DNA from 4 places in the Paenibacillus sp. 203 genome. Region 1 is predicted to be linked to each of the others. Evidence: predicted binding sites of a transcription regulator. Region 1 holds the regulator's gene; each other region holds the start of a gene.
The links. The regulator Rex, encoded in region 1, represses fermentation and respiration genes when NADH is low (regulators of the CRP and FNR family bind a similar motif). The targets are predictions, from matches to a motif close to TTGTGAAATATTTCACAA.
Positions count from the first base shown of each region.

Region 2: a site for Rex is predicted at 2,770-2,787, ahead of nirB (nitrite reductase large subunit NirB). Genes of this name have one in related genera too.
Region 3: a site for Rex is predicted at 3,018-3,035, ahead of adhE (bifunctional acetaldehyde-CoA/alcohol dehydrogenase). Genes of this name have one in related genera too.
Region 4: a site for Rex is predicted at 3,141-3,158, ahead of WA407_RS20265 (cytochrome ubiquinol oxidase subunit I). Genes of this name have one in related genera too.

Region 1 covers NZ_JAXCHD010000003.1:211,242-215,812, reverse strand. The annotation lists gene WA407_RS07425 (cell wall elongation regulator TseB-like domain-containing protein) at 242-766, opposite strand; gene WA407_RS07420 (amidohydrolase) at 804-2,105, opposite strand; gene WA407_RS07415 (redox-sensing transcriptional repressor Rex) at 2,092-2,745, opposite strand; gene dinG (ATP-dependent DNA helicase DinG) at 2,790-4,571, opposite strand, start outside.
Region 2 covers NZ_JAXCHD010000007.1:273,535-278,105, reverse strand. The annotation lists gene nirD (nitrite reductase small subunit NirD) at 1-194, opposite strand, end outside; gene nirB (nitrite reductase large subunit NirB) at 234-2,663, opposite strand; gene WA407_RS18110 (spore germination protein) at 3,008-4,571, shown strand, end outside.
Region 3 covers NZ_JAXCHD010000003.1:50,772-55,342, reverse strand. The annotation lists gene pflB (formate C-acetyltransferase) at 1-1, opposite strand, end outside; gene adhE (bifunctional acetaldehyde-CoA/alcohol dehydrogenase) at 330-2,942, opposite strand; gene WA407_RS06580 (Crp/Fnr family transcriptional regulator) at 3,201-3,917, shown strand; gene WA407_RS06575 (DODA-type extradiol aromatic ring-opening family dioxygenase) at 4,057-4,571, opposite strand, start outside.
Region 4 covers NZ_JAXCHD010000009.1:109,505-114,075, reverse strand. The annotation lists gene cydD (thiol reductant ABC exporter subunit CydD) at 1-666, opposite strand, end outside; gene cydB (cytochrome d ubiquinol oxidase subunit II) at 666-1,679, opposite strand; gene WA407_RS20265 (cytochrome ubiquinol oxidase subunit I) at 1,666-3,072, opposite strand; gene WA407_RS20260 (response regulator transcription factor) at 3,475-4,571, opposite strand, start outside.

The DNA of each region.
Region 1 (4,571 bases):
CAAAGGCGAACGCTCCGCTTCTCCAGATTCAAATCCTCCACTCCGTACTGCCCGCCATAAAGATGAATTTGCCCTAGGAGAGAAGATGGATAGGTAAAGATGCTTCACTGGCTTTCAGCCCACTTTACGGCATAGCAAGACTAAAAGACGTAAATACGAATTTCATCGCATTTACGTCTTTTTCTTAAGCTTTCAATTATTTACTAGTCATTTATTCCACATCTGCTAATCCTCAACCAGCTCAGTTATTGGGCAAAGTATACTTTACACCCGTCGCCACCCCATCTGAGAAACGATAAAAGGTGTAGTAATGATGACTTCCATCATCGTAAAACAACTGCCACACATATTCGCCATTGAACACACTCGGCTGAAGCCTTACAATTTTTGCACCTGGAAGCTGCTGCTGAATTATTGACGTCATTTTTTGCTCATCGACTCCGTTCTTCAGCAACTCGGTGTGAACACCGCTATTATCTGCGGCAGGTACGTTAGGTTGTCCCTCCACTTTTTGAAAAGGAACCCACACCATTATATTTTCATTCTGTGCATTTTTCCCTTGAACCACCCAATATACCTGATCCCACACAGACTTCCATGTTTGAGTCGTGCTAACCAGACCACCTGATTGCTTGGCCTTAATGATAGCGGCATTTTTCTCAGCCACCTGGTCTTGAGTAACATAGGAATAATACCAGAAAATGCTGACCAGGATCAGTATTACGGCCAAAATGGCGACCGCTATCCACTTTTTCTTATTTTTCAAACCCGTGCTTCCTCTCTAAGGGGATGTGACACCTGAATTAGCGCGACAGCAGCCCTTCAAAGGCGGCTTGTGCCTCATGTTTGATGCGTTCCTCGTCCATAGTCATGCATTCGCCGTTTTTCACAACCTGACGACCGTCTACCCATACGTGAACCACGTCTTTGGCGCTTGCTGAGTATACCGCATGGGAAATAAGATCTGTACGCGGCAAGAAATGTGCCTGATTCAGATCCAGCGCGATAAAGTCAGCCTTGTTGCCTGCTGCCAACGCTCCTACTTCTTTTAAACCAATTGACTTTGCACCGTATTCTGTTGCCAGACGCAGCGCTTCACTCGCAGGAACTGCCGTAGGGTCACCAGATACACCCTTGTGAATAAGTGCTGCCAGACGCATTTCCTCGAACATATCCAGGTTATTATTGCTGGCAGGACCATCCGTTCCGAGAGAAACGGTAACCCCTGCACGCAGCAATTCAGGCACTCTTGCCACACCACTTGCCAGCTTCAAGTTGCTACCTGGGTTGTGCGAAACCGCTACACCACGTTCAGCCAGTAAAGCTATTTCTTCGTCGTTCAAATGAACGCCATGGGCAACAAGCGAGGGACGGGAGAAAAAGCCAAGCTTATCCAAGTGCGCAACTGGACGCAAACCGTAGTCTCGTACGTTTTGCTCCACTTCGGCGATCGTCTCAGACATGTGCGTATGCAGCGGCAAATCCAGATCATGCGCAGCTTGTACGAATTTTTCAATAAACGCAGGTGGACAGGTGTATGGCGCATGCGGTGACATCATTGTTGTAATACGCCCGTCTGCTTTACCATGCCAGTTACGCGCAAAAGTCACGGCCTCAGCCAGCTTGATTCGCTGTTCTTCCTCCGAACATAGTCCAATTGCTCCACGCATCAGACTTGCACGAATACCTGACTCTTCAGCTACACGAGCCACCTCATCCATATGATCGTACATGTCCAGGAAGGTCGTTGTTCCACCTTTCAGCATTTCCAGCACAGACAACGACGTACCCCAGTACACGTCCGTAGATGTAAACTTGGCTTCCATAGGCCACATTTTTTCCTGAAGCCATACTTGAAGTGCCAAGTCATCTCCATGCCCACGCAGCAGAGACATCGCCGCATGACCATGAGTATTAATCAGACCAGGTAAAAACAAAAGCCCCTTACCATCGATCGCTTCCGTCTCTTCCTCACCCGAAGGCAAAGTCTCGCCAATGTAAGTAATGCGGCTATCTTCCACAATCATAAAACCATGGATTACCCCAGCTTCTGGTCCATTTACGGCAAAAGAGCCGTTTTTAATCATCCATTTATTCACTGTCATATTGTGTTTCTTCCTTTCCGTCCTCCAAATAATAAGCGAGGCTAAGCAAATCAGTTGTAAAGTCTGTGGCATGAATCCGAATGTTGGCCGGTGCCTTGAGAGTAGTCGGTGCAAAGTTCAGGATCGCTCCAATTCCGCTCTCAATAAGCCTGTCAGCCACGTGCTGTGCTTCAAAATCAGGTACGGTAATAATCCCGATTCGAATGTTTTTTTCTCTCACAGTCGCTTCCAGTTCATCCATCGGTTGCACGACCAATGTATTGATCTTGGTCCCTACCTTATCCGGAAACGCATCAAATACCGCTACAATCTTCATATTGTCTTTTAAATAAGCGTTATAATTCGAAAGGGCTTGCCCCAGATTACCCGCTCCGACCAATACTACATTAATTTGCTGATCGATTTTCAGGATATGGCGTATTTTCTCAATTAGATAAGAAACATCATAACCGATACCCTTCCGACCAAAATCTCCAAAATAGGCGAGATCTTTACGGATTTGGGCCGGGTTCAAATCTAGCCTTTGTCCCAACTCTTGAGAAGAGACCGTAGCCACCTCCCGTTTGTGAAGTGCATTCAGATAACGTAAATATACGGGTAACCTCCGTACGACAGCCTCTGAAATTTTATCTGATTTCATACTTGCTCCCCCTAATTGTAACGAACATACTTAGTGTCCGTCCGTTATGCCTCGGTCTCCGGGGCGGATTGGAGCCATTCGGCGATGCGGGGCACCATTTGTTCCGATGGCATATGCTCCATTTTTGGTCCCGGTAACGAGTACAAAAAGTGCTTTCCGTAATAGGATTCGATCACACGCGTATCGTAAACGATAACGACCCCGTGGTCGCTCGCTGTACGAACCAACCGACCAAATCCCTGTTTGAAGCGAATGACCGCTTGTGGTACAGACAGCTTCATAAATGGATTCTTCTTCTGCTGCTGGAGCAGCTCGCTTTTTGCCTCCAGCAACGGGTGATTCGGCGGTTGAAATGGCAAGCGAACAATGGCCAGACAAGTCAGAGCCTTCCCCGGAATATCGACGCCTTCCCAGAAGCTGCTGGTTCCCAGCAATACAGAAGCTTTGGCTTCCTGAAAACGGCGGGTTAACTTGCTGCGACTCCCACTGTCCACACCTTGTCCCAGCACAGTAATTTCGCTGGATGCTAAGGCCTCTTTGAGCGGCTCATACACTTGCCGGAGCATCCGATAGGAAGTAAACAGAACAAGCATTCTCCCCCGCGTCGCCTGAGCAGTCGCTCCTAGAGAGCTAACGAGCATATCTACAAAGTGTGCATCTCCTACACTGCCCTTCACGCTTGGGAAATCCCGTGGAATGACCAGCAACACCTGATCCCTGTAATTAAAGGGTGACGGGAGCTGCGAAGTCATCAGCCGCTCTTGATCTGCGGCTTCCTGCAAGCCGAGCTGATCGATCATGTACTGAAACGACTTATCTACCGATAAGGTAGCAGACGTCAGAATAATGCTTCTTTTTTTGTCAAAAAACATTTCTTTCAACTGGCGGCTCACATCGACGGGCACCGCATAAAATTGTAATGATTTACTGCGGAATTGCCCACTCGCTTCGAGCCAGTATACGGTTGTTTCATCATCGAGTCGCATAAAAAAGCGCAAATTTTCTCGAATCCCCGCCAGATCCTTGAGCAGACCCGTGATATCTGTAATAAGGCTATCCGCCGCATAATCGTCATGTTCTTCCTTGACGTCCAGCATCAGCTTGTCGCCCTTGCGCAAAATTTCACTCATCGTTACATATAGCTGATTTTCCAAAGCCCCCGCCTGATCCCACTTTGCAGGCTTGGCTGAAGGTTTGAGACGGGAAGAAAACTGTCCTGTTTCACCCGGTGTCGCATCGCTTCGTTCTGGCAACATGCCAAACAGCTTGTCGCTTAGCAGGTCCCAAGTTTCCTTAACCTCTAACACGAGCGGATACATCTGATCGATGGTTGAGGCCCAATCCGTCGACTTCTCGTGCCCCGATTTCGCCAACTGTTGACGAAGTGAAGGCAGTTGTCCATTCTTGCTGTCTTTGAACAGTCGCGTCAGTGTATGCACGAGTGTGAAATATTTCATATGCATACCTAGGTGCTTACCAGCTACTTCCTCCAGGTGATGGGCTTCATCAATCACCAGATGTTCATAGCTCGGCAACAACTGGTGACTAGCTTTGACGTCTGTAAACAACTTAGAGTGATTCGTAATAACAACATCCGCTATCCCTGCTTCATGGCGTGCACGATGATAATAGCATTTGCGGAACCATGGGCAAGAACGACCAAGACAGGACTCTGAATCACTCGCCACCGTTTCCCAGAAATCTCCACCACGGTTGCTCAGATTCAGTTCTTCATCATCACCGGTTTCTGTTAGCGTCAACCAGACGATCATCTGAGCAGCTGTAATTAAATCTTCCTTCGGTGTCGCGAAGTCTCTTCTGTTTAT
Region 2 (4,571 bases), on a different contig from region 1:
TAATGACCAGATACTATCGCCTCTGTAAGAGGACCTCTTTTGGGATGAGGATTGATATTTTCAACGGCATAAAGCTCATTCTCCGAAGTGCGGAAAACAGCAATTTCAGCACCTTTGATATAGATGGTACGCCCTATTCTAATCGGAAAATCCTTACTGTGACCGACGACAAGCCATTCGGCATTTTTGATCATTTGCTTGATCGCTCCCTTCCTCAGGCATTTTAGATACAATTACACAATAGACGGAGTGACAACCTCAAATAGATTTTTGCGTGTATCCTCATCATTGATGATCTTTTTCCACGGGTCTTCCACCTGTTGTAGTGCAAATTCGATGCGTTCTACTAAAGCTTGTCGATGATCTGTATCCTGAACGACAGCCTTCTGAATCTCTTCCAGACCGATCCGTTCCACCCACTCCGAAGTACGTTCCAGGTATTGCCCTGTTTCCCGGTAGAATTGCATCACGGCTCCTACAATATCAATCAGTTCAGCGTCAGTTTTTACTTTACAGAGTGAATCAGCCAACCGCGCTTTAATACCGCCATTACCACCGATAAAGATCTCCCAGCCCCCATCGTTGCCTACGATCCCAATATCTTTGGTACAAGATTCCGCACAGTTGCGTGGACATCCATTAACTGCTAATTTGAATTTTGCTGGGAAATCCAGTCGTTCGAATTTTCGTTCCAACACTTCTCCCATTCCCATCGAGTCCTGTGTGCCAAACCGGCAAAATTGCGATCCAACACAGGTTTTAACCGTACGAAGTGACTTCGCGTAGGCATATCCCGACGGCATATCGAGTTCTTCCCATACTTTAGGCAGATCCTCTTTACGAACACCGATCAAATCCAGCCGCTGTCCTCCTGTTACTTTAACGACCTTAACGTTGTATTTAAGAGAAACATCTGCTATCTTCTTCAAATCTTCTGGGGTCGTTACACCGCCGTACATTCTAGGAACAACTGTAAACGTTCCATCCTTTTGAATGTTTGCGTGCAATCGCTCATTTACAAAACGGGAATCTCCCTCATTTTCATAGGTATCCGGGTTAATCATTCCCAAATAGTAATTCAGCGCCGGACGGCATTTGGAGCATCCTTCATCATTATGCCAACCCAGTACATTCATAACTTCACGCGTTGTTGTCAGCCCTTTGGTTTTGATCGCTTCCACAATCTCGTCCCGACTCAATGTTGTGCAACCACATATTCCTTGCTTGGCTGACGTCTTGAAGCTGTCTCCAAGAACATATTGTAAAATTTGCTCAACGACAGGCTTACATCCTCCACAGGAACGTGTTGCTCCGGTGCATGCCTTAATTTCATCGACTGTGGTCAGTCCATTATCATTAATTGCATCCACAATCGCCTTTTTAGTCACACCGTTACAGCCGCAGACAATTTCATCATCCGCCATCGTTTCAGCGGATAATGTTTTCGCCCCGTGATTACTACATCCAGTACCCATGATCTGTCCATATATCTCATCTGTCATCAATGTTTGCTGACGCACATATTTTTGAAGACTAGCAGATTCGCTTACATCGCCAAACAATACAGTTCCAACAATCTTATTTTCACGAAGCAGCACTTTTTTGTATGTGCGCTTCCACTCATCCTTTGCAACAATCACCGTATGTTCAGGCTGGGTTATGAATTCGCCAGCTGAGAAAACATCCACCCCTGAAATTTTGAGCTTGGTAGAAACTACCGATCCCATATAACCTTCAGTTTCCGCGCCTGCCAAATGTTTGGCAATGACACTCCCCTGTTCAAACAGCGGAGCTACCAAACCGTAACAGGTTCCACGGTGTTCAACACATTCCCCTACAGCATATACATCCGGCACGGAGGTTCTCATCAAATCATCGACTACGATACCACGGTTCGTTTCCATACCACTTTGCACAGCCACCTGAATATTAGGTTTGATCCCGACGGCCATAACGACCAAATCCGCTTCTAGCTCGCTTCCGTCTGAAAACCGCAGCCCTTGTACCCGATCTTGACCATACACCTCCGCAGTTTGCATTTGCATAGCAAACTTGATTCCCTGGCGTTCTAGTTCTGCTTTCAGCATCGCAGAGGCTTCCCGGTCCAGCTGGCGTTCCATCAAATCCTCCATTAAATGAACGACCGTAACATCCATTCCCAGGTTGACCAAGCCTTTAGCTGCTTCCAGCCCTAACAGACCTCCACCAATGACCGCTGCCTTTTTAAAGGTCTTCGCTGCCTCAAGCATTGCCGAGCAATCGGCGATATCTCGGAAACCGATGACACCCGGTAATTCTTTACCCGGAATAGGCAGAATAAATGATTGTGAGCCAGTAGCTACCAGAGCTACATCGTAATCAATTTCCAGTCCGTCTTCGGTATGAATCTTCTTGTTCTCACCGTCGATGCTTTTCACCATTTTTCCTGTATACAAAGTAATCCCTTGATCCGCATACCATTGCAAATCGTTCAGTATGATATCATCAATCGTTTTACTGCCTTCTAGTACATAAGAGAGCATGATCCTGTTATAGTTCGGATGCGGCTCATTTCCCAAGACCGTAATTTCATACTTATCCGTTAATTTCAAAATTTGTTCGACCGTATTGATACCAGCCATCCCGTTCCCTATAACCACAAGTTTCTGTTTACTGTTTATCATATACCGGTTCCTCCATTCATTCGACGATACTCCCTATCCGACGACATCTCCTACGTTCCTATGAATATTGCTTATGCTTCTATTCTAATACAGCAGATAGAGCTATATGTGACTAGAATCACAATGTAGTTCAAATTAAGAATATTTAGGGATTTCCCTATTCCGTTTCAAGGGATAAAGGTAAGAAGCTGAAATCAAATTTCAGGAATATTAAATACATCACTTGCCCAATTCATCGAACGAATCTTTCCATTTAATGAGTAATTGCAACCTTTATAAGGAATACTTTAGGAACAACTTGTATCTTAAGGAAACATGAATTGAATCGTATGGAGGTGATCATCATGTGGTCTAAAATAATTTCTTATATTCCAAGCTGGAGTACACTCTTTCAAGCAGGCCTCGCGTTGGTTATTCCTTTAGGAATTTATTATATAAACACATCGATTTATTCGTTTGTTGGCAGTAAGGGAGCAAAATCCAAACATTCTTCTGATCGTCCGCTTTCCGACGAACATAACGAAGGCCACGCTGATCAACAGCATGAACCAAGCTCCAAAATTACAGGGAATTATGATTCCGACTTCAAGTCGATTCGAGAGGCTATAGGCGAAAATAGTGATGTGCATTTTCGTGAGTTTGTAGTAAAGAAATATCATGCTCGGTCCGTGTTAATCTTCATAGAAGGTATGCAGGATGAAAAGCTTATGAGCAAGCAGGTATTGGAGGTCTTGATGTACGAGGGCCAGCAGGACCCACAGGAACAGCAGGAAAGTATAAGTAACTCCTTTATAAAAGATAACTTGATGCCACTTACGCAAATTAGTGAAGTTGCTGATATGGAGGACCTGCAGGAGTCTATACTTTTAGGCCATACTGCCTTATTAATTGATGGAATGAAGGGAGCACTGCTGGTGGGCTCGCCCAATGGCGCCATTCGCTCCGTCAATGAACCAACCTCTGAAGCATTACTTCGGGGTCCCCGCATTGGTTTTACGGAGGTATTAAGTGAAAATACTTCGATGCTTCGACGCCAAGGCTTAAACAAAAGTCTGGAAATGAAGAAATTTCAAGTGGGAAGCCGAATCAAAAAAGATCTGGTTGTCGCGTATATAAAGGATATTGTGAATCCAGATCTCCTCGAAGAAGTAACCCGCAGAATTTCAAAGATAGACATGGATTTTTTGGCTGAATCCGGTTATGTGGAACAACTTATTGAAGACAATTATTTAAGTCCGTTCCAGCAGGCTCACAACACAGAGCGTCCCGACCGTGTCATTAATGCTTTGTTGGAAGGAAGAATAGCTATTTTGCTGGATGGGACTCCCTTTGCACTTATTGTTCCGGTGACCTTCAGTATGCTGCTTCAATCACCTGAAGACTATTATGAGCGCTGGATTCCAGGAACACTTTTACGGCTGTTGCGTTTTAGCGGGGCTTTTATAGCGCTTATGGGGCCTGCTTTGTACATCTCTTTTATATCGTTTCATCCCGGTTTGATTCCGACCAAGCTGGTCATTAGCATCATCGAAACCCGTCAAGGCGTCCCCTTCCCATCCGTCATTGAGGTTATGATTTTAGAAATCTCTATCGAAATCCTACGGGAAGCCGGCATTCGCTTGCCCAAACCCATTGGTCCTGCGATGGGCATTGTGGGAGGCTTGGTCATCGGCGACGCTGCTGTAAATGCAGGCATCGTTAGCCCCTTCCTGGTAATTGTGGTTGCGGTTACTGCCATTTCTTCGTTTTCAATACCGACATACAGTGCGGGTATTACCTTGCGTCTTTTGCGTTTCGTCGGCATGCTCTTTGCAGCCATCCTGGGCATGTTAGGAACCATATTGTTCTTTCTGTTAATTTGTATCCATCTGACGAAATTAAAAAGCTTTGGCGTACCGTATGTAACGC
Region 3 (4,571 bases), 160 kb from region 1:
TGTAAATCCCTCCAAATTGTTTGGTCTTCCGGACTTGTGATTTTTTTCACGATAAAGCTATTTCTTGAGCCCGGCCTTTTCACCGATGCCTTACGCTCAGTGTCGGGACCTTTCTTACACCCTTATTGTAGAATAATGATAGAGTGTAGTATGTGACAAAAATCACAATATGAGTGATTTTTGTCACTTTATTTTCCCTAGCTTCACGCCTATATCCTTAGCCTTGCCGTTCACCTCCCTTCCCAAACCAACAGGCCCTCTATATAGAGAGCCTGCATCGGTATTGAACGAGAAAATGCTTTTTCACAAGCCTCTTCGTACCTATTATATTATTGGTCAAAACGTCCGTAGAAGGCATTGCGATAGACATCAGCCAACTCAGTAACCAGCGGCAACTTCGGATTCGCAGTTGTACATTGATCTTCAAATGCGCGGTCAGCCAGATAGTCTACACGTGATTCGAAATCCTTTGCATCGAAACCGATTTGTTGGAACGATTCCTCGATACCAAGTGTTTTATTCATTTTACGGATCGCTTCGATCAAGCTGTTAACCCCTTCTTCGGTGGTGCGTGCAGGCAGTCCCAGTATGCGCGCGATTTCTGCATAACGCTCATCCGCAACAAAGTGCGAATATTTAGGGAACGAAGCAAATTTTGTCGGTTTTTTCGCATTATAGCGAATGACGTGCGGCAATAAAATGGCATTCGTGCGACCATGCGCTGTATGGTATTGTCCACCCCATTTATGTGCAAGACTGTGGTTAATGCCCAAGAATGCATTAGCAAATGCCATACCAGCAAGTGTAGAAGCATTATGCATTTTTTCACGAGCCAGCTTATCACCAGTCAGAGCCGATTGTTCTAGGTATTGGAATACCAATTGAATGGCTTTAATTGCCAGACCATCTGTGTAGTCATTAGCCATTACGGACACGTAAGCCTCGATAGCATGTGTCAGAACATCCATACCTGTGTCCGCTACAGCTGTTTTAGGTAGCGAATATACAAACACTGGGTCAATAATTGCCACATCAGGAGTCAACTCATAGTCAGCCAGTGGGTACTTCGTGTCGCCCAGGTTTTTGTCCGTAATTACTGCGAACGATGTAACTTCGGAACCTGTACCCGAGGTTGTAGGGATAGCTACAAATTGTGCTTTTTGGCCCAGACGTGGGTACTTGTAAATTCGTTTACGGATATCCATGAATTTTTGTTTTAAATTATTGAAATCAGTATCTGGATATTCATAGAACATCCACATGCCTTTAGCAGCATCCATTGGGGAACCGCCGCCCAGTGCGATGATGCAATCCGGTTGGAAACGTCTCATCATTTCAGTACCACGTTCTACCGTAACTGTCGATGGATCTGGCTCTACTTCAGAGAACACTTCGATAGCTACTGGTGTTTGGCGTTGATGCAGATAATGAATAACACGATCTACATATCCCAGTTGTACCATCATAGGGTCTGTGATAATGGCTACACGTGTGATATCAGGCATTTTAGCAAGATACTGTGTCGAGTTTTTCTCAAAATAGATTTTGGAAGGTACTTTGAACCATTGCATATTCACCGTCCGTTTCGCCACCCTTTTCACATTAATCAAATTGACTGCCGATACGTTCGACGAAGTCGAGTTACGACCATACGAACCGCAACCGAGTGTCAACGAAGGAAGGTTGGTGTTGTAAATGTCGCCAATCGCACCATGTGTGGAAGGTGCATTTACAATGATACGTCCTGTTTGCAGACGGTTTGCGAAGCGAGCGATAACGTCCTCATCGTTCGAATGAATAGCGGACGAGTGGCCCATGCCCCCGAATTCCACGACTTCAGCAGCACGTTGAATACCTTGTTCCGCATTTTTTACTTTATAGCAAGCCAATACAGGACTCAATTTTTCCGCAGACAATGGGAATTTTGTTCCTACCCCTTCAATCTCAGCGACCAAAATTTTAGTTCCTGCTGGTACTGTGATACCACTCATTTCAGCAATTTTCACAGCAGACTGCCCCACGATTGCTGGGTTCACTGCACATTTCTCGACATTCATAGCTCCTTGAGTGAGCTTAGCTGCTTCTTCTTTATTTACAAAATAGCAGCCGTTAGCGATCATCAATTTTTTCACTTGTTCGAAGATTGGCTCTTCGATAATAACCGCTTGCTCGGAAGCACAAATCATACCGTTGTCGAAAGATTTAGAGAGGATGAGATCGTTCACAGCCTGCTTGATGTCTGCTGTTTTTTCAATAAAGCAAGGCACGTTACCTGGGCCTACACCCAGAGCAGGTTTACCGCAGCTATATGCCGCCTTAACCATGCCTGATCCACCAGTTGCCAAAATCAGCGCCACATCAGGGTGGTTCATCAGTACATTGGTCTTATCCATCGAAGGTGCTTCAATCCATTGAATACAATCAGCTGGAGCACCATGTTTAACAGCTGCTTCGAGCAAGACGCGGGCTGCTTCCGCACTACACGATTGAGCAGATGGATGGAAACCGAAAATGATTGGGTTACGTGTTTTAATGGCAATCAGCGCTTTGAACATCGTAGTCGAAGTCGGGTTTGTCACTGGAGTGATCCCCATGATAATGCCGACTGGCTCTGCTATCTTTTGAAAACTGTCAAAATCATTGTCCTCAATGACACCGACGGTTTTTTCATTTTTGATACTATGATAGATATATTCTGTTGCAAACATGTTTTTGGTGATTTTGTCCTCGTACACACCGCGTCCTGTTTCTTCAACAGCCATCTTCGCCAGGTACATGTGTTTATCCATCCCTGCGAGTGCCATGGCTTGTACGATTTCGTCAATCTGTTCCTGATTCATACTCATGAAAGCTTGCTGTGCCCGGTTCCCCCGGTCAATCAGCGTTTGAATATACTGCTCTGCGCTTTGCTCTTTTTGGATAACCTCGTTTTTAACAGCCATTTCCCTCATCCTCCTGTTATCTCGTGTACTATCTCTTGTTCACGCACTGATCGTAACACAGCTTTTCAAGATATATTGTGATTTTTTTCACAATCTATTTAAAATTTTATTTTATGAAGTGAATTAAATCACAAAGTTTGGAATTCTGCCACTTTTACCCCCTCTTCTTGCCCCAAAAACGCATTGCGCAGGTATATAATGAATTTGAATTGATCAAGTTGCAGATAAAAAACATAGGATACAAAGGGGAAATGGACGATGAGAAACCCTACAAATGTAATGGAAGCCCGCGGCAACACCTGTTGCTTCTCGGAGGCCAGCTTCAACCGGTTGCAAGTGATGATGAAAGATCGAGTTATGCCTGAAAGCTCGCATCTGTTCTGGGAAGGAGATACAGCGGATAAGCTGTTTTATATTAAGCGCGGACGCGTGAAAGTAACCAAAACAACGGATGAAGGTAAGGAACTTATTCTATATATGTATCAAAGCGGCGATCTTGTTGGTCAAGCTGATCCATTTTTCGGTACTAAGCATTCCTTTTCTGCTGAGGTTCTGGAAGATAGTGATATTGGCGTAATCGATCATACAGATTTGGAACTGCTTATTTGCCAGCATTGTGATTTTGCGATTGACTTTATGAAATGGATGGGTTCGCATCACCGTATTACTCAGACTAAGTTCCGCGATTTGATGATGTACGGCAAGCCAGGTGCTTTATGTTCAACACTCATCCGTCTATGCAATACCTATGGTGAGCCTCACGGCGAACATATCCTGATTCATAAGAAAATTACTCATACTGACTTATCTAATATGATCGGTGCGACTCGGGAAAGCGTAAACCGGATGCTTAGTGATCTACGTAAGAAAAATGCAGTAGAATACGATAACGGCATGATTGTTGTCAAGGATTTGGAAATGCTGCAAGGCGTGTGTCATTGTGAATTGTGCCCTCGTGAGATTTGCCGGATATAATGAATCGTTATTTATGTAAAAGGGAGTGTTATAAGCCATTATAGCTTATAACACTCCCTAATTTATTTCCACTCCCCTACTTATACAGGAGCAGTAGCGAAGCATTTTAACAATAGTCCTTCTTCTGGCAACAAACTTTCTAAAACTGTAAGCATAGATAACTTAAATTCCCCATCTCATAGCTTCTATGGATGACCTTGGCTTTGTTTGCAGGATTTCCACTCCCCATCGCAATAAACAACGGTACAAAGTGCTCTGCTCTTGGTACGGCCTGACGAGCATACGGTGCTTCACTTTCATAGTGATCCAAAGCCTCTATATCTCTATTTTGCACTTTTTCAATAATCCAATCATCAAAATCTATAGCCCAAGGTTCTGTTTTCGTTTCTCCCCATTTGACGATACGCAGATTATGAACAGTCACGCCACTGCCAATGACCAGAATATCCTGTTCTCCCAGTCCACGTAGCACTTCACCAATGACATATTGTGCTTTGGGCGAGAGATATGGATTTACAGAGATCTGAACTACCGGAATGTCTGCCTCAGGATACATACGATGCAACAATGTCCAGGATCCATGATCCAGTCCCCTCACCCGATCAGTTTGTACGTCAATACCCTTTTGTTCATATAATTTTTTCAGCTTATTGG
Region 4 (4,571 bases), on a different contig from region 1:
GCTGACCTTCCCAACCGTTTCCCCATGCTCTTGGCTACGACCCAAAAACCTTAGTGTCTGAAGTCCACGCAGCGAATCCGTGAAATGATGAGATAACAGACGATAGGAACGCCACTGCTTGTCTGCCTGCTTCCGTGCCGCCAAGCCGAGCAAAATAAAGAAGCCCACCAGGATCGGCATCGTAGTCGACAAAATCACACCTGAAATGACATCCAATGTGAAAACATACACAAGCACAAGTATAGTTACAGCCATCATGTCGATCATACGAGGAATGGACAGTTCCAAATATGTGCGAAAACGGTCCATGCCGTCCAGCGCTAGCGTCACCAACTTGCCGCTACCTTCCCGCGCTGCAAAACCCGGCCCCCGTTCGAACAAACGTGCAAGCAGACGCTCCCGTAAGGAAGCGCCTGAAGCTTCAGCAAAACGGCCTGCTGTCCGGCGTTGCAGCCAGATCGCCGTATGCCTCGTTGCAAAAGCAGCGAAAAACAACGCCAGTGAAGGCCAAGCCATCACCAGCGGATTTTTATCAAATAAAATCGTAATAGCCTTTGCCAAGAAGACTGCTTGTGCAATCACTGCGGCCCCCTGGAGCAGGGAAAGGGCAGCCAGTAGCAGCATCACTGGCCGAATGCCCTTTAATTCAAACCATGCCTTATCCATTAGTATTCCAAATGATCCTTCTCACTGAGACGCTTATGGAAAACAAAATAGCTCCATGCCTGATAAGCCAACACAAAGGGTAAAAGCGTTGCTGCAACAATCGTCATGGCTTTCAGTGTGTAATGACTGGAGCTTGCATTATAAATCGTTAAATCAAAAGCACTGTTAATCGAGCTCACCATAAATCTTGGGAACAAACCGACGAATAACGATACGAAGGTCAGTAAAATCACTGCACCTGTCATCCCGAAGGCCCATCCTTCACGGCGCTGCTTCAGGAAGTACCATGTCAACACATAGGCGACAATTCCCACCGCAACCGCAGCATACATAAAGGGACCGCGACGTGCAAATAAATCCGTTGCAAAATAAGTCCATACCACCATGCCCGCGAGTAAAATGCCCAATACCGGAAGAAACTTGGACGCGATCACACGAGCGCGATCCCGTACTTCTCCAATCGTCCGCAGGGAAATAAACGTCAGTCCGTGCATTAGACACATTCCGACCACTGTCAGTCCAATCCATACGGTGTATCCATTGAATACATCGGAAAATCCAGCTTTCAAATCCATGTTTTGCTGAATAGGTACACCTTTCACCAAAGCCGCAAAAGCCATACCGAACAGCATCGGCGGTAGAAAGCTGCCAATCAGAATGCAGGCATCCCACGTTCCTGTCCACCATTTCCCTTCAGCCTTGCCGCGGAACTCAAAAGAAACTCCACGCAAGATCAAACCTAGCAAAATAAAGACAAATACCAGATAATATCCGCTGAACATGGTTGCATAAAAATGCGGGAATGCGGCAAACATCGCACCTGCTGCTGTAATCAGCCACACTTCGTTGGCATCCCAGAATGGACCAATCGTATTGATCATCAAACGTTTTTGTTGGTCATTACGCGGCACCAATCCTGTGGCCATTCCTACGCCAAAATCAAAGCCTTCCAGAAAAAAGAAGCCAGTAAACAGCACAGCAATCAATAGGAACCATAAATCATTTAGCGACAATGGTGTCACCCCCTTGAGCAAAAGGATCATGAATTACCGTTTGTTGATGCGGCTCAATATCTGGACCTTTGCGAGCCGTACGGTAAAACAGAAACGCCAGCACACCTGTTAAAATTAAATACAATGTGGTAAATGAGATGAACGAGAACAACACTTCTCCAGCCACAACAGTAGGCGAAACAGAATCTTTCGTTTGAAGTAAACCAAATACAGTCCACGGTTGGCGACCTATTTCAGTCATGATCCAACCTGAAGTATTCCCAATGAATGGAAGGGATATCCCCCATATGATAAGACGGAAGAACCAGCGATGTGAACCTTCCAACTTTTTACGGAACGTCAGGTAAGCTCCGTATAAAGCGAGTGCAATCATGCCACATCCCGCCGCAATCATAATGCGGAAGCTCCAGAACGTGGTTCTTACTGGCGGGATATAATCTCCCGGACCATAGGTTTTCTCATATTCTGCCTGAAGCTCATTCATACCAGGCACAGAGCCGGTAAATTTACTATAGGATAGAAAACTCAAAGCAAAAGGAACTTTAATCTCAAAGGTATTTTCCTTTTTTCCAGGATCAATCCATGCGATAACTGTCCAAGGAGCGGGGTCACCGCTGTTCTCCCATAAGCCCTCACTGGCAGCCATCTTCATCGGTTGTGTTTTCACTAAATATTGAGCCTGACCATGACCAAACAAAGGAATAGCTATGGCGCTGATTAAGGCAACAATAATGCTCAATTTGAAAGAAGGTTTAAAAAAGTCCATATTCTTTTTTTGCATCAGCTTCCATGCACTGATACCCGCGATCAGAAATGCTCCTGTCGCAAAAGCAGCAAACAGCGTATGCGGAAATTCCCATAGCAGTTGTTCGTTCGTTAGCAGAGCGGCAAAATCTTTCATTTCTGCACGTCCATTTTGAATCTCATATCCTACGGGACGTTGCATGAATGAATTAGCAGCTAGAATCCACAATGCCGATAACATCGTACCGATAGATACCAACCACATACAGATTAAATGGACCGTTTTGGACAATCTTTCCCAACCGAAAACCCATAATCCGATAAAGGTCGATTCCAGGAAAAATGCAAGCAATGCTTCAATCGCCAGCGGCGTACCGAATACATCACCGACAAAACGGGAAAAGTCCGACCAGTTCATCCCGAACTGAAATTCTTGCAAAATCCCGGTGACGACGCCCAGTGCAAAGTTAATCAGCAGAAACGTTCCCCAGAATTGAGCCATTTTTTTGTACAAGTCATTTTTCTTGATAACATACATCGTCTCCATAATTGCCACTAATAACGACAATCCAATGGAGATCGGCACATAAACAAAGTGAAGAATCGTTGTGGTTGCAAACTGCAACCGTGCCAAATCCAATACGTCCATGATGTTGCTCCCCCCTGCACTTCTCTTAACAATGATTTATAGTATTTATAATCTGAAGTCTTCTCCATTTGTGATAGTATTCACATTCTTACATATGCAGCGGTCACTTTTTAGATAATGACTCACCAACTACCTTCACCATGGTTGTCATGATCCGGCTTCAGATTTATCCCCATTATATAGAATAAATTTAAATGAAATAGAATCGAAAATGTGAACATCGTGTCGAAGCTGTGTCATAATGGTGTCGATTTGATGAAAACACCCTAAACTCTATAATAAATGTGACATTTTCGATTGATCTATCCATTTTTTCACCATAAAAAAGAGTCTCTCTTCGTTCGGAGGTTATACCTCCGACATCTGCAAGAGAGACTTCATAGCGTTAAATCTAGGAATCTATCAACAGCCATCTGTTCCTCCATTCTTTTGAACCCGATTACGGTAGGAGGAAGGTGACATTCCAGCATACTTTTTAAATTTACTATGAAAATAATCTGCATTCGCATATCCCACGCGTTCCGCCACCTGGTGTACCTTAATTCCTTGTGCAAGCAATTCCCTTGCTCGCTCAATCCTCACCTTATCCAGGTAGGCATTAAAGGCCTCGCCAGTATGACTTTTGAACAGTTTGCCCAAATAGCCACTATTGTAATTGAACATATCTGCCAGTAACTCCAGTCGCAAATTTTCATCATAATGACTATGTATAAAGTCAATCATTTGTTTCATGATGATGCCCTTGCCACCAGATTCTGTCTGGCCAATCCATTGCAACACATGCTCCAGCGAGTGATCCACCAGCTCGCCCAATGTGGAATAAGCATATACATCGGTTATAAAGCTGGAGTGCTCCTCCAGCACGGTTCTGCTGTGATCCTGTCCGGCTGCATACTTGTTCAACGCCAGTGTGAATGTTTGGGCGAACGCCGCCTTGATTGCAGATTCTGTGCGATAAATCCCTGGAAATTGGTCTTCCATTTCCTTAATGACACGGGTTGCAGCTTCACTATTAGCCATATCTAGCGCATAGTACAGCTTTTCTGCATAACGTAGGGGATCATTTGTAGCACGATCAGACGCTCCACTCATTTCAGTCTCAACTGTCTCCAATTCGTATAGGTCTCCGGAAAGCATGACTCTTTCTGCCCGGAACAAAAACGTACGTTCTAACAATCGTAGTGCCTGCTCAAAAGATCTGGGAATGTCGTTAAGAATGGATACAGGATCACCGGCAGCCACATAAATTTCCGTTGCCCACGGCTTTAGCTCCTGTCGCCAAGTAGCCAGTAACTGAACAGCATCTTTCTCCGTTTTTAACGTGGCGGGAAGCAAAAGACCCATATATATTCCAGCCTCAAACACGATACCTCTGCCCTGCTCATGACACAATTCCGTTAGCCGCTGCTTTGCTGCCGACTGCCGAGCTTGTCGATCCCAGTCAGGAATACGTAAATCCAGCAGAATAACCTGATAGCTACTCCAGTCCAAGGCTGGTA